Regions from separate parts of the Leeia speluncae genome, predicted to be linked through region 4. Evidence: predicted binding sites of a transcription regulator. Region 4 holds the regulator's gene; each other region holds the start of a gene.
The links. The regulator sigma-54, encoded in region 4, starts transcription at its own class of promoters, with help from an activator protein. The targets are predictions, from matches to a motif close to CTGGCACGCTTCATGCTT.
Positions count from the first base shown of each region.

Region 1 (3,153 bases), on a different contig from region 4:
CGCTTCAATCTCCGCAGCTAGTTTTTGTAGGTCTTCGTCTTCTGCGCTAAGTGCTTCTTTTAAAACATACGCTAAATAATTTTTATCTTGGCTTAGATACTGAACATCGATGCTACGGGTTAAGACTCTTCTCATTAACACGTATAACTTGCTGTACATTCCAAATGCTTCATTCTCAGACATGGCACTACTTCCTTCCTTTTAACAACTTGGCTCGTTCAAGTGGGTAAAAGAAGTCGGGGGACGATGCTGCTGTCCCCCTCGATCTTAAGAATTACTCTACGTGTTCGCCATGTAGAACAATGTCTAGGCCTTCACGCTCTTCATCTGGTTCTACGCGTAGACCGATAACTAGATCGATCAACTTCAACAAGATGAAGGTAACAACTAAGGTGTATGCAGCTGTTGCTACAGTCGCTTCAAGCTGAATCCACACTTGTTCGCCTACTGATGGTAGTTTTGTACCGGTGATTTCGCTTGATGCAAACACACCTGTTAGGATCGCACCTAAGATACCGCCAACGCCGTGAACGCCGAATGCATCTAGAGAATCATCGTAACCAATCATGTGTTTCAAGCTAGTTGCGCCCCAGTAGCAAACCACACCAGCAATCAGACCTAGCGCCAATGCTGCACCTGGGCCAACGAAACCAGACGCTGGAGTAATTGCAACTAGACCGGCTACTGCACCAGAAGCGATACCTAGTACAGAAGGCTTACCTTTAGCTAGCCATTCAGCAAAGATCCAAGCTAGTGCGGCACCTGCAGCTGCCACTTGTGTAGCAACCATTGCCATTGCGGCACGGCCGTCAGCCGCTAGTTCGCTACCTGCGTTGAAACCGAACCAACCTACCCATAGCATTGAAGCGCCGATTAGGGTCAATACTAGGTTGTGTGGAGGCATTGCTTCTTTACCGAAGCCAACACGTTTGCCAAGTACTAGTGCAGCTACTAAGCCTGCAACACCTGCGTTGATGTGAACAACGGTACCACCAGCGAAGTCTAGTGCGCCTTTAGCGAACAACCAGCCGCCTGATTCCCATACCCAGTGACAAATTGGTGAGTAAACAACAATTGACCAAAGTACAGAGAACAGTAGCATTGCAGAGAACTTCATACGTTCAGCAAACGCGCCAGTAATCAATGCTGGAGTGATGATCGCGAAAGTCATCTGGAAAACCATGAACAGCATCTCTGGGATAGTGCCCCACAAGGTGTCTACTTTCACGCCAGATAGCATCACTTTGCTTAGTCCACCCACAAAGCCATTGCCTGGAGCGAAAGCTAGCGAGTAGCCAATCACAATCCACACAACCGTCACTGCGCAGCAGATGGCGAAGCTTTGCATTAAGGTTGCTAAAACGTTTTTCTTACGAACCATACCGCCGTAGAACAATGCTAGGCCAGGGATCGTCATGAATAAAACAAGTGCAGTCGCAACTAACATCCAAGCGGTGTTACCTGCATCTAACTTTGGTGCTGCTGGTGCTGCGGCTTCAGAAGCGGCTGCTTCTGGCGCTGCGGCAGATGCCGTTGCTTCTGGTGCGGCAACAGATGCTGTCGCTTCTGTGGTTGCTACTGCAGAGGCTGGCGCTTCTGCTGCAGAAGCGGTGTCTTCTGCGAAAACGGGCGCGGTAAACATTAACGCACCGCACAACATGAGTTTGCTTAACAGCTTATGCATTCTTAATCTCCCCTGCATTCTGTTAGATGGCATCTGAACCGGTTTCACCGGTACGGATACGAACGATTTGCTGTAAATCGAATACGAAAATCTTACCGTCGCCGATTTTTCCTGTTCTAGCAGCGGTTTCAATCGCTTCTACCACTTGGTCTAGTTGGCTATCGTCAACCGCTAGTTCAACTTTTACCTTCGGTAAAAAATCCACTACATACTCTGCACCACGGTACAGTTCGGTATGACCCTTCTGACGACCAAAACCTTTTACTTCAGTAACGGTCAGGCCCTGCACACCAATCGCAGACAATGCTTCACGCACTTCGTCTAGCTTGAATGGCTTGATAATCGCTGTTACAAACTTCATGGCGTTTCCTTATCAAGTGGTAATTTATTGATTGAACTTTTACCCAAGTGGTAAGCGTTCCCTCGTCTCTCTTCCTGCGGGTCTTTATTGGTAGTCAGCGGGGGGGCTTTTCTACCGGACGTACATTTACTAGCAGAAAGCGTGCCAGCTCTAAAACGACCCATTTCTAGGTATTTTTACCTGTGTTATTCCGTTATAGATGAAGATTGCACAAAAATGGTGCATCCATTTGGCGTGCACCAAAAAAACCATGCACAAAAATAGGGCGGGAATTTTTTGTTTAAACAGATGACTAAACAAATGAAGGTAAAACCCTGTTTTCATGAGGGATTTACGCCGTTTTTTATGTAGATCACGTACAATATGTGCATTCAAATGATCAGATTGATCCTTAAACAGGAGTGGAAAAATGCTAGGCGATAAAATTAAAGATGAAATTGGCGCTAAATTTTCTGAATTGCTGGCCAACAGCCCTGCAAAGGATCTAGAGAAAAATGCAAAAGCGATGTTAGCGGGCACTTTCTCAAAGTTAGATTTAGTCACCAGAGAAGAATTTGATGTGCAAGCCCAAGTATTGGCAAGAACCCGTGAGCAACTAGCCGCACTAGAAGCAAGACTCGCTGCGCTAGAAGCGCCAGCTACAGCGCAAGTTGAAGTGGCACCAAGCAATGAAGAAAACGGCGCGGCCTAAGTTCAGATGATGAACGATCCACTCTTACATGGTTTATCGGTTTATATCGTCGGCGGTGCCGTACGAGACCGCTTACTAGGGTTGCCGATTAAAGACCGTGATTATGTAGTGGTAGGTACGACAGCTGAAGAGATGCAAAAACGCGGGTTTAAATCCGTCGGAAAAGATTTCCCCGTATTTTTGCATCCAAAAACCAAAGCAGAATATGCGTTAGCAAGAACAGAGAGAAAAGCCGGGCGTGGTTACACCGGTTTTGAAGTCTATGCGTCTCCTGAAGTGTCTTTGGAAGAAGACCTTGCGCGTAGAGATCTTACGATTAATGCGATTGCCGAAGACGCAAACGGCCAATTAATCGATCCATTCAATGGTCAGGCAGATTTAGTTGCTAAGCAATTAAAGCATGTTAGCCCCGCCTTT
Region 1 is NZ_JAJBZT010000002.1:371,470-374,622, reverse strand. It holds gene LIN78_RS04760 (hypothetical protein) at 1-183, opposite strand, end outside; gene LIN78_RS04755 (ammonium transporter) at 275-1,684, opposite strand; gene glnK (P-II family nitrogen regulator) at 1,707-2,045, opposite strand; gene LIN78_RS04745 (accessory factor UbiK family protein) at 2,455-2,736, shown strand; gene LIN78_RS04740 (multifunctional CCA addition/repair protein) at 2,743-3,153, shown strand, end outside.
Region 1: a site for sigma-54 is predicted at 2,176-2,193, ahead of glnK (P-II family nitrogen regulator). Genes of this name have one in related genera too.

Region 2 (3,153 bases), on a different contig from region 4:
ACCACGTCTTCAATTGGGTGTTTGGAAATAATCGCGACGCCGTTATAGGTTTTTTGCCCCATAAATGCCACTTGGTAACCGGCTGCTTCAATGGCTTCTTTTGGGAACTTTTTATCTTCCAATTTTAATTCTTGTAAGCACAATACATCCGGTGCTGCACTGGCTAACCAGTCTAGTACATGCGGAAGACGGACGTTTAATGAGTTTACATTCCAGGTGGCGATTTTCATTCTATTTCCAAAAGTCACGTTTGATCACGGTGGGCGTATTTTGCCACATCCACTTTGGCTGCGCTGAATCTACACCAAAGAAAAGCCCGCCATACACCTCTCATGTATGGCGGGCAACCTGGGGGGAAGGGGGACTGACTACAGCGATAGTCGCTGTGTTATTTGCTGAGTTCTCGCTTCATGGTGTCGGTGTCTAGTTCGTTTTCCCAACGAGAAACCACGACGGTGGCGACGGCGTTGCCAATTAGGTTGGTTAGCGCACGTGCTTCACTCATAAAGCGGTCGATACCTAAAATGAGCGCCATGCCAGCCACTGGGATCGCCGGAACGACAGCTAAGGTGGAGGCTAAGGTAATAAAGCCGGCACCCGTCACACCGCTAGCGCCTTTAGATGTCAGCATCGCTACACCAAGAATCACTAATTGCTGCGTTAAGGTAAGTTCGGTATTGGTGGCTTGGGCGATAAAGAGGGCCGCCATGGTCATATAGATGTTGGTGCCATCTAGGTTAAATGAATAACCAGTAGGGACAACCAACCCTACCACAGACTTACCACAACCTAGTTTTTCTAGTTTGTTCATCAACCCTGGCAGGGCACTTTCTGATGAGCTAGTCCCTAATACAATGAGCAATTCTTCTTTGATGTAGACAATGAGGCGAACCACAGAGAAGCCACATGCTTTGGCGATGCTACCGAGTACCATCAAGATAAACAGAATACATGTTAGATAGAATGCGCCCATCAGTTTTGCCATTGGGATCAGCGAGTGAACACCGTATTTACCAATCGTAAATGCCATGGCGCCGAATGCACCAATTGGCGCGACTTTCATCACTAGGTTCACAATGCCAAACAGTAGGCTAGAGAGTTGCTCGTTAAAGTCTAATAGCACTTTTCCTTTGCTACCCATGTGAGACAACACTGTACCTGTCAGGATCGCGAGTAACAGTACTTGTAGAATTTCGCCTTCAGAGAACGCACCTACCATCGTTTTCGGGATGATATTTATCAGAAAATCGATGGTGCTCATGTGTTGCGCTTTTTCTGCGTATTCGGCTACTGCTTTGGTATCTAGGTGAGCCAGATCTGCATTAAAGCCTGCACCTGGGGTGATCAGATGAGAAACCAGTAAACCGATTACCAACGCTAGAGTAGAAACGATTTCGAAGTACAGAATCGCTTTACCACCAATACGGCCGACTTTTTTCATGTCGCCCATGCCGGCAATGCCATGCACCACGGTCACAAAGATCACGGGTGCAATCACCATTTTCACTAGGCGAATAAAGGCATCGCCCAATGGTTTTAATTTGGCACCGATTTCAGGATAGAAGTGTCCGAGCAAAATACCACAGACGATGGCGAACAGGACTTGTAGATACAAGACCTTATAGAAAGGCTTTTTCATTTGGGCTCCTCATGGCCGCCTTGGGGGAATGGCGGACTGTTTTTTAAGATTTGAAGCCGGATAGATTGCAAATGGCGTGCCAACCCTAATAAAAAGTGAACTACTGTTTACTTTTCAATTACTTAGCGAGGTTGGTGGTGGTGGTTGTAGGTGGTTTTTGTCACGATTTCCGCCAATTGTGTGATGTTGGTGTGCGGAAATCGTGACAGATGAAGTTGGTGTTATCTGAAGGTGTCTGGGTCGATTTGATATTTTGCGAGTTTGTCGTAAAACGTTTTCCGGGGGATTTGGAGGGCTTGTGCCGCTTCCGTTACTTGCCCATTTGCTGCTTTCAGGCTATCGATAATTCGGCTTTTCTCGAATTGTGCGACTTGCTCGGGCAGGCTTTGCGATGCGGCATAATCTGCTTGCTGGGTTTGCATCGGCGCACTAGCCAAGCCTAAACAAAAACGCTCGGCCGCGTGTTTGAGTTCTCTGACATTGCCAGGCCAATCGTGTGCTTCCCACGTTTCATATTGCTGGCCACTAATGGCAGGTGCTGGTTTACCAAAACGGTTAGCTGCTTCTTTGACAAACTGTGTAGCGAGCAAAGAAATGTCGTTCTTACGATCGCGTAAGGCGGGTAGGCGAATCGTGGCGACATTGAGCCGATAATACAAATCCGCCCGGAATTGCCCTTGGTCTGCCGCTAGTTTGAGATCAGTCTTGGTGGCGGCAACAACGCGTAAATCAATTTGCACGGCTAGGTTGCTGCCTAACCGTTCTAGCTCGTGCATTTGCAAGACGCGCAGCAGTTTGGCTTGCTGTGCCAGCGGCATGCTTTCGATTTCATCTAAAAATAGCGTGCCTTGATGTGCGTGTTCTAATTTACCAATCCGGCGTTTTTGCGCACCGGTAAAGGCGCCCGCTTCATTTCCAAACATTTCACTTTCAAAAATGCTATCGGGAATGGCCGCACAGTTAATCGAGACAAATGCGCCTTTGCGACCACTTTGACGGTGTAATTCTTGTGCGACTAATTCTTTCCCCGTGCCGGTTTCACCCCAAATCAGAATATCAATCGGGGCGGTGGCCAATTGGCTAATTAGCGTTCTTACTTGGGCAATGGCTGGAGAATCCCCCGTAATGGGAGAGGTTTGCTCTGCCACTCTGGCTTGTAATTGGCGATGCGCAGACAGTAATGCTTGTTGGGCAATCGCTTTTTGGGCTTGGGCAACCAGTAAGGCAGAATGAAAGGGCTTTTCGATAAAGTCGAATGCGCCGCTTCGCATGGCCTCTACCGCGGTGGTGACATCGCCATGGCCGGTAATCAGGATGATGGGTAGATCAGGGTAAGCGTTTTGCAGGGACTGAAGTAGCCACATGCCATCTTTACCTGGCAGGCGCAAATCTGTAATCACCGCTTGTGGAAGTGGGGCGGATTCGCATGCGGCGAATGCGGCTTCTGCATCGGTAAAATGTTGGGTACGAATCCCTGCTAGCATCAAGGCTTGCTGGCAGGCGGTGGCCAGCAT
Region 2 is NZ_JAJBZT010000002.1:525,848-529,000, forward strand. It holds gene xth (exodeoxyribonuclease III) at 1-230, opposite strand, end outside; gene LIN78_RS05515 (dicarboxylate/amino acid:cation symporter) at 389-1,639, opposite strand; gene LIN78_RS05520 (sigma-54-dependent transcriptional regulator) at 1,861-3,153, opposite strand, start outside.
Region 2: a site for sigma-54 is predicted at 1,705-1,722, ahead of LIN78_RS05515 (dicarboxylate/amino acid:cation symporter). Genes of this name have one in related genera too.

Region 3 (3,153 bases), on a different contig from region 4:
TGACACGCTCACAATTAGCATCGAAGAAAAGTTGAGTGCGAACAACAAAGCCGAAACGAAGACCAGTAAATCGAATACATTATCAGCGGGTTTGCCGACTGTCTCTGGTTCGTTAGTGCCTAGCGCATTAAGTAAGTTAACAGACTTGTCTGTTGATGGTTCCTCTAGCTCTACCTTCAATGGAAAAGGTGAAAGTACCAACAGCAATACCTTTACCGGCAGTATTTCTGTAACCGTGGTGGATGTATTGAATAACGGAAATTTAGTCGTTGCTGGTGAAAAGCAAATTGCCCTAAACCAAGAAACCTCGTTTGTACGTTTCTCTGGTGTGGTGGATCCACGAGATATCAAAGTGGGTAACACTGTTTCTTCCACTAAGGTGGCAGATGCAAGGATCGAGCAGCGTGGTGACGGGCAAGTAGATGCTTCACAGGCAATGGGTTGGTTATCTAAATTCTTCTTATCATTTTTACCGTTCTAAAGCAGAGTAAGGAATAGGCATGAAGCTGATTTTACGTTTGCTTTGTCTTGGTTTGATCGCTATCAATGGTGCGGCTTCAGCGGAGCGGATCAAGGATTTAGCAAACATAGAAGGTGTTCGGATTAACCAGTTGGTTGGTTATGGTGTGGTGGTCGGATTGGATGGGTCTGGCGATAGCTCGTCTTTAACGTCGCAAAGCTTAGTTACAATGTTGAGTCAATTAGGCGTGCAATTACCCGCCGGAACTAACTTATCGGCAAAAAATGCCGCACCGGTTAGTATCACTGCTACCTTGCCGCCATTTGCCCGACCTGGCCAGCAAATTGATGTCACCGTTTCTAGCCTTGGTAGTTCAAAAAGTTTGCGCGGAGGTACTTTGCTACTCAGTCCGCTAAAAGGTGCTGATGGGCAAGTGTATGCGATTGCACAAGGAAACATCTTGCTCGGCGGGGCTGGTGCATCTGCCAATGGAAGTAGTGCGCAAGTGAATCAGCTAAACGCAGGACGCATCCCTGCTGGTGCAACGGTTGAAAAGGCCGTGCCAACACCGCTTGGGCAGGGTGAGTTTATCAACTTAGAACTAACGACAACAGACTTTACTACAGCCGACCGAGTGGTAGATGCAATTAATCGTTCGGTTGGTGGTAATGCAGCGAGAGCCCTTGATGGTCGATTGATTCAAGTCAGAGCACCATCGGATTCAACAAAGCGTGTCGCCTTTATTTCTCAAGTTGAAAACTTGATGGTTGCACCTGCTACAGCATCGCCAAAGGTGATCGTAAATGCACGGACAGGATCAATTGTCATGAATCAGTCTGTGATGGTGGATCACTGTGCGGTGGCGCATGGCAATTTATCGGTGGTGATTGGTACGGATAATTCGGTTAGTCAACCAGGTGCATTGTCTAATGGGCAAACAGCAGGTACGGCAAACTCAAATGTTTCCATCAATGCAGATAAAGGCCAATTAGTGAGTTTGCCAAAAGCAACCAGACTCTCTGATGTAGTGAAGGCATTAAATGCGGTAGGTGCTACACCGCAGGATTTATTGTCCATTTTGCAAGCAATGAAAGCTGCGGGCGCATTGCGTGCAGATTTAGAAATCATCTAGTTAAGATTGATTTAATCATAGAAATAAAAGCCTTCCCAATGAAGGCTTTTATTTTTGGATCTTTCTTTTCATATATGGCATGTTTCCTGCTTATTAATTAGCAAAGGTCGCATATTCAAGGAAAGAAAATGAATCCCGCATTAACAGGCTCATCGACAATTAATTCAGCGCCATCATTGGCGATTGATGTTAATGCGATCGGCAATATGAAAGCGGGCGCTGCGAAAGGAGATGTTGCAACACTGCGTAAAGCCGCCCAGCAGTTTGAAGCACTCTTACTTGAGCAAATGATGAAAAGCATGCGGGCAACGGTTGGGGAAGATGAAATTTGGGATTCCTCTTCGACTAAAATGTTTCAAGGCATGTACGATCAGCAAATTTCATTAGATATGGCGAATAGTAAAGGGATTGGTCTTGCTGATATGTTGGTTAGGCAATTATTGCCGCAAAACCAACAAGTGGCGGCAACAGATGCCTTTACAGGGTTAAATGTACGCTCATATAACGGTCAAGCACGGCAACCAGCTGTAACTGGGATGGTAAATAGCATTTCAGAGGCATCTACCCAGTTGGCTGGCACGGTGAATCCAATTAATGAGGCACTTGCCGCTGCAAAAACAACGGTTTCAGATAATTTTATTGATCGCATTAGTGGTGGATTACAAACTGCTGCCAGTATGCTTGGTGTCTCACAAAGAATTATTGCTGCACATGCCGCCTTAGAAAGTGGCTGGGGCAAAAAAGAAATTAAAGATTCCAATGGAAAAACTTCATTCAATTTATTTGGAATCAAAGCGAATAGTGATTGGCAAGGTAAATCAGTAGAAACCTTAACTACTGAATATATCAATGGCTCACCAGTCAAAAAAGTGGAAAGGTTTCGCGCTTATTCGTCTTATGAAGAAGCGTTTGCCGATTATGCAAACTTATTGGCAAAAAATGATCGCTATCGCCATGCCCTCAATAAAGGGAATGATGCAACTGGCTTCGGCCTTGCATTACAGAATGGTGGCTATGCAACAGACCCAACATATGCAATGAAGCTAGCGAAAGTGGCTAGGCAAACTAGATTGCAAAATTTGTAATCGTTTGAGTAATTTGATTCAAGTTATACATACTCAAGTCGATATAGAGAGTAAGGAGTAAATCAAATGACGCTGTATTCAATTGGTCTTTCTGCGTTGAGTGCTGCCCAATTAGGTATTTCTACCACTGGGCATAATATTACCAACTCAAGCAGCACTTCGTACCATCGACAATCGATTACGCAAACTAGTCAAACCCCACAGTTGACCGGCTCGGGCTTTGTTGGTGCCGGCACGATGGTGACAAACATTACTCGTTCGTATAACGATTTCTTGGATAGCCAAGTTAGAACGGTGAGTGGGGAGGCTAGTTATCTCAGCACATATCTCAGCCAAATTTCGCAAGTAAATGATCTTATTAGCTCAGATAATAGTATCTCGACTGGATTGAGTACTTTTTATAATGCGCTTTCTTCTGTTGCGAGTACACCTGCGAGTGTCTCTTCTCGTCAGTCATTTTTGTCCTCAACAGAGGC
Region 3 is NZ_JAJBZT010000009.1:51,843-54,995, reverse strand. It holds gene LIN78_RS14610 (flagellar basal body L-ring protein FlgH) at 1-481, shown strand, start outside; gene LIN78_RS14605 (flagellar basal body P-ring protein FlgI) at 501-1,592, shown strand; gene flgJ (flagellar assembly peptidoglycan hydrolase FlgJ) at 1,721-2,677, shown strand; gene flgK (flagellar hook-associated protein FlgK) at 2,744-3,153, shown strand, end outside.
Region 3: a site for sigma-54 is predicted at 1,667-1,684, ahead of flgJ (flagellar assembly peptidoglycan hydrolase FlgJ). Genes of this name have one in related genera too.

Region 4 (3,153 bases):
CCGTTAAGCGTATTGGCTGTATTGATAATGTCTTGCAATGCGTATGCTGAGCAAGCAGATAGAGATAAGCCAATCAATATTGAAGCAGATCAAGGCATGTCGGACATGGCCAATAGCACTAGTCGCTATGAAGGGAATGTCATTATCACTCAGGGAACACTACGACTTCGCGCGGATCGCATAGATGTACAAAGCGATAAGGCGGGCAAAATGTTGGCGCAAGCCTATGGTAAGCCAGTGACCTTTCGCCAAAAGCAAGATCAAGTAGATGAATATATTGAGGCGCAAGCGTCTAGAATTGATTACGACAGTGGCAAAAATCAATTAAAACTGACCGGCGATGCGCGTGTAAAACGTGGTGGCGATGAACTTCGCGGTGCGGTTATTTTTTATGATGCGGTCAGTCAGCAATACTCTGTGCAAGGAAGCCCTGCAACCGGCGGTAAATCTGGCGGGCGTGTGCATGCCGTTATCCAGCCGAAAACTGCAACCACTAACGATGCAGCAAAACCTAGTACGACACCTTAAGTTGGAATGAGCGAAATGAGTCATTTGCGTGCTGAACAATTACAAAAAAGATATCGCTCCAGAACGGTTGTTCAGGATGTGTCGCTAGAAGTGGCGAGTGGTGAAGTGGTGGGGCTACTCGGGCCGAATGGCGCGGGTAAAACCACTAGTTTCTACATGATTGTAGGTTTGGTCCCCGCAAATGGTGGCGATGTCTATTTAGATGGGAAAAGTATTGGGCGTTGGCCAATCCATAAGCGCGCAAGAGCTGGGCTTGGTTATTTACCCCAGGAAGCTTCTATTTTTCGTCGAATGACTGTGGCTGAAAATGTGCTTGCAGTGCTTGAATTGCATATTAAAGATCGTGAAGCGCGTCAAAAAAGACTGACAGAATTATTGGAAGAACTGCATGTAGATCACCTACGTGATCAGCCCGCAATTAGCTTGTCTGGTGGTGAGAGAAGACGAGTGGAGATTGCGCGCGCCTTAGCGAGCGAGCCAAAGTTTATCTTATTAGACGAGCCATTTGCTGGTGTCGACCCGATTGCTGTGATTGATATTCAACGAATTATCAATTTCTTAAAAGAAAAAGGAATTGGCGTATTGATTACGGACCACAATGTGCGCGAAACACTTGGTATTTGCGATCGTGCCTACATCATTGCAGATGGTAAGGTATTAGCCACCGGTGCTCCATCCGATATTGTGGATAATGAAGCGGTAAGACGTGTGTATCTTGGCGAACAGTTCCGGTTATAACACATGAAACCAGGCTTACAGCTCAAACTCTCTCAGCAACTCACGCTGACCCCTCAGCTGCAGCAATCTATTCGATTGTTGCAGTTATCTACACAAGATCTGCAACAAGAGTTAGAGCAGTTTATGGAGTTAAATCCACTACTTGAAAGGGTTGATGGATTTGAGTCTGGCAATGGAGATGAATCTAGCTACGCTGAGGCTGGCGAGAGTAGTGCGACTGACTCAACAAATACAGAAGAGTGGCAGGCTGCTGGAGAGGCGCTAGATGAGCTTAGCTGGCAGCAATCCTCTGGCAGCAGTGATGATGACGAAGAGATTCCGGCGGGCGATCAGGTAGAGATACATCCTTCCTTACGTGAACACCTCATTGCGCAATTAGGTGAGATGCATCTATCGGATAGAGATAAACTCCTCGCCTTTTTAGTGATTGAATCCTTAGATGATGATGGTTTCTTCGCTTCTGAGTGGGAAGAGCTTGCTGCCATGTGTCCAGAAGACTGGGAGGAGGCGGTTGAAGAGGAGGAGTGGCGAATTGCCCTTCATCATGTTCAACATTTTGATCCCGCAGGTGTCGGTGCGAGAAATCTGAGCGAATGTCTCGATTTGCAATTGCTACGTATGCCGGATTCACCAATGGTAAAACTAGCCCGAACAATTGTTACACAACATTTGGACTTGTTAGGCGCAAGGGATTACACTAAATTAAAAAAGAGGCTAACCACAAACGATGATCAACTCAGAGAGGCGCAATCACTCATTTCTGGATTAGATCCTAGACCAGGACGGGCATTTTCAGAAGAAAAAGCAGCCTATATCGTCCCAGATGTGATCGTCGTCAAAGAAAAAGGTCAGTGGGTAGCGCATCTTAATAGTGACGCTGTACCAAAAATCCGTGTTAATCAAATGTATGCCAATATATTAGGGCGACAGCGCGGTGGAGATGGAAAAGGGCTTCAAGAACAGTTGCAAGAAGCCCGCTGGATGATTAAGAATATCCAACAACGGTTTACAACCATATTGCGTGTTACTCGGGCAATTGTTGCTCGACAAGCAAAATTTTTTGAATATGGCGAAGTTGGCATGTCTCCGCTAGTATTAAGAGAGATAGCTGATGAATTAGATTTGCATGAATCGACGGTTTCTCGGGTTACTAATCAAAAATATATGATGACCCCTAGAGGAATTTTTGAACTAAAGTACTTTTTTGGTAGTCGATTAGATACAGACACTGGTGGTGCTTGTTCTGCAACAGCAATACGGGCACTGATTAAGCAGTTGATTCAAGCGGAGGATTCAAACAAACCACTAAGTGATAGTCAGTTATCTGACATGCTTGCCAATCAAGGGGTTATTGTTGCGCGAAGAACCGTAGCTAAGTATCGCGAAGCAATGCAAATCCCTCCAGTAAACTTACGCAAAGCGTTGTAACGAAATAACCAAAATAGCGGTATTCGTGTTAATACAGGAGAAACACCATGAATCTGACCATGAGCGGCCATCATCTGGAAATTACCCCAGCTATCCGTGAATACATGACAACAAAGCTCGCCAAGGTCACTCGTCATTTTGACAATGTTATTGATATCAATGTCATCATGACTGTAGAGAAACTGGTGCAGAAAGTAGAAGCAACTTTGCATGTGCGTGGAAATGACATTTTTGCAGAATCAACTCATGCTGATTTGTATGCTGCTATTGATGCATTGATTGATAAGTTAGACCGTTTGGTTCTTAAACATAAGGAAAAACGTTCAGAAAAGCGTCATGAAGGTGGTCACCGTCATTTGAATGAACAACTGGCCGAAGAATAAAGTTTCAACGGTAAAATGCGATGGTTAATTTGTTTTCGCATGAGAATGAATCATCTATTGCGTAAAAACAGCGAGA
Region 4 is NZ_JAJBZT010000004.1:237,967-241,119, forward strand. It holds gene lptA (lipopolysaccharide transport periplasmic protein LptA) at 1-528, shown strand, start outside; gene lptB (LPS export ABC transporter ATP-binding protein) at 535-1,266, shown strand; gene LIN78_RS09035 (RNA polymerase factor sigma-54) at 1,270-2,694, shown strand; gene hpf (ribosome hibernation-promoting factor, HPF/YfiA family) at 2,742-3,077, shown strand.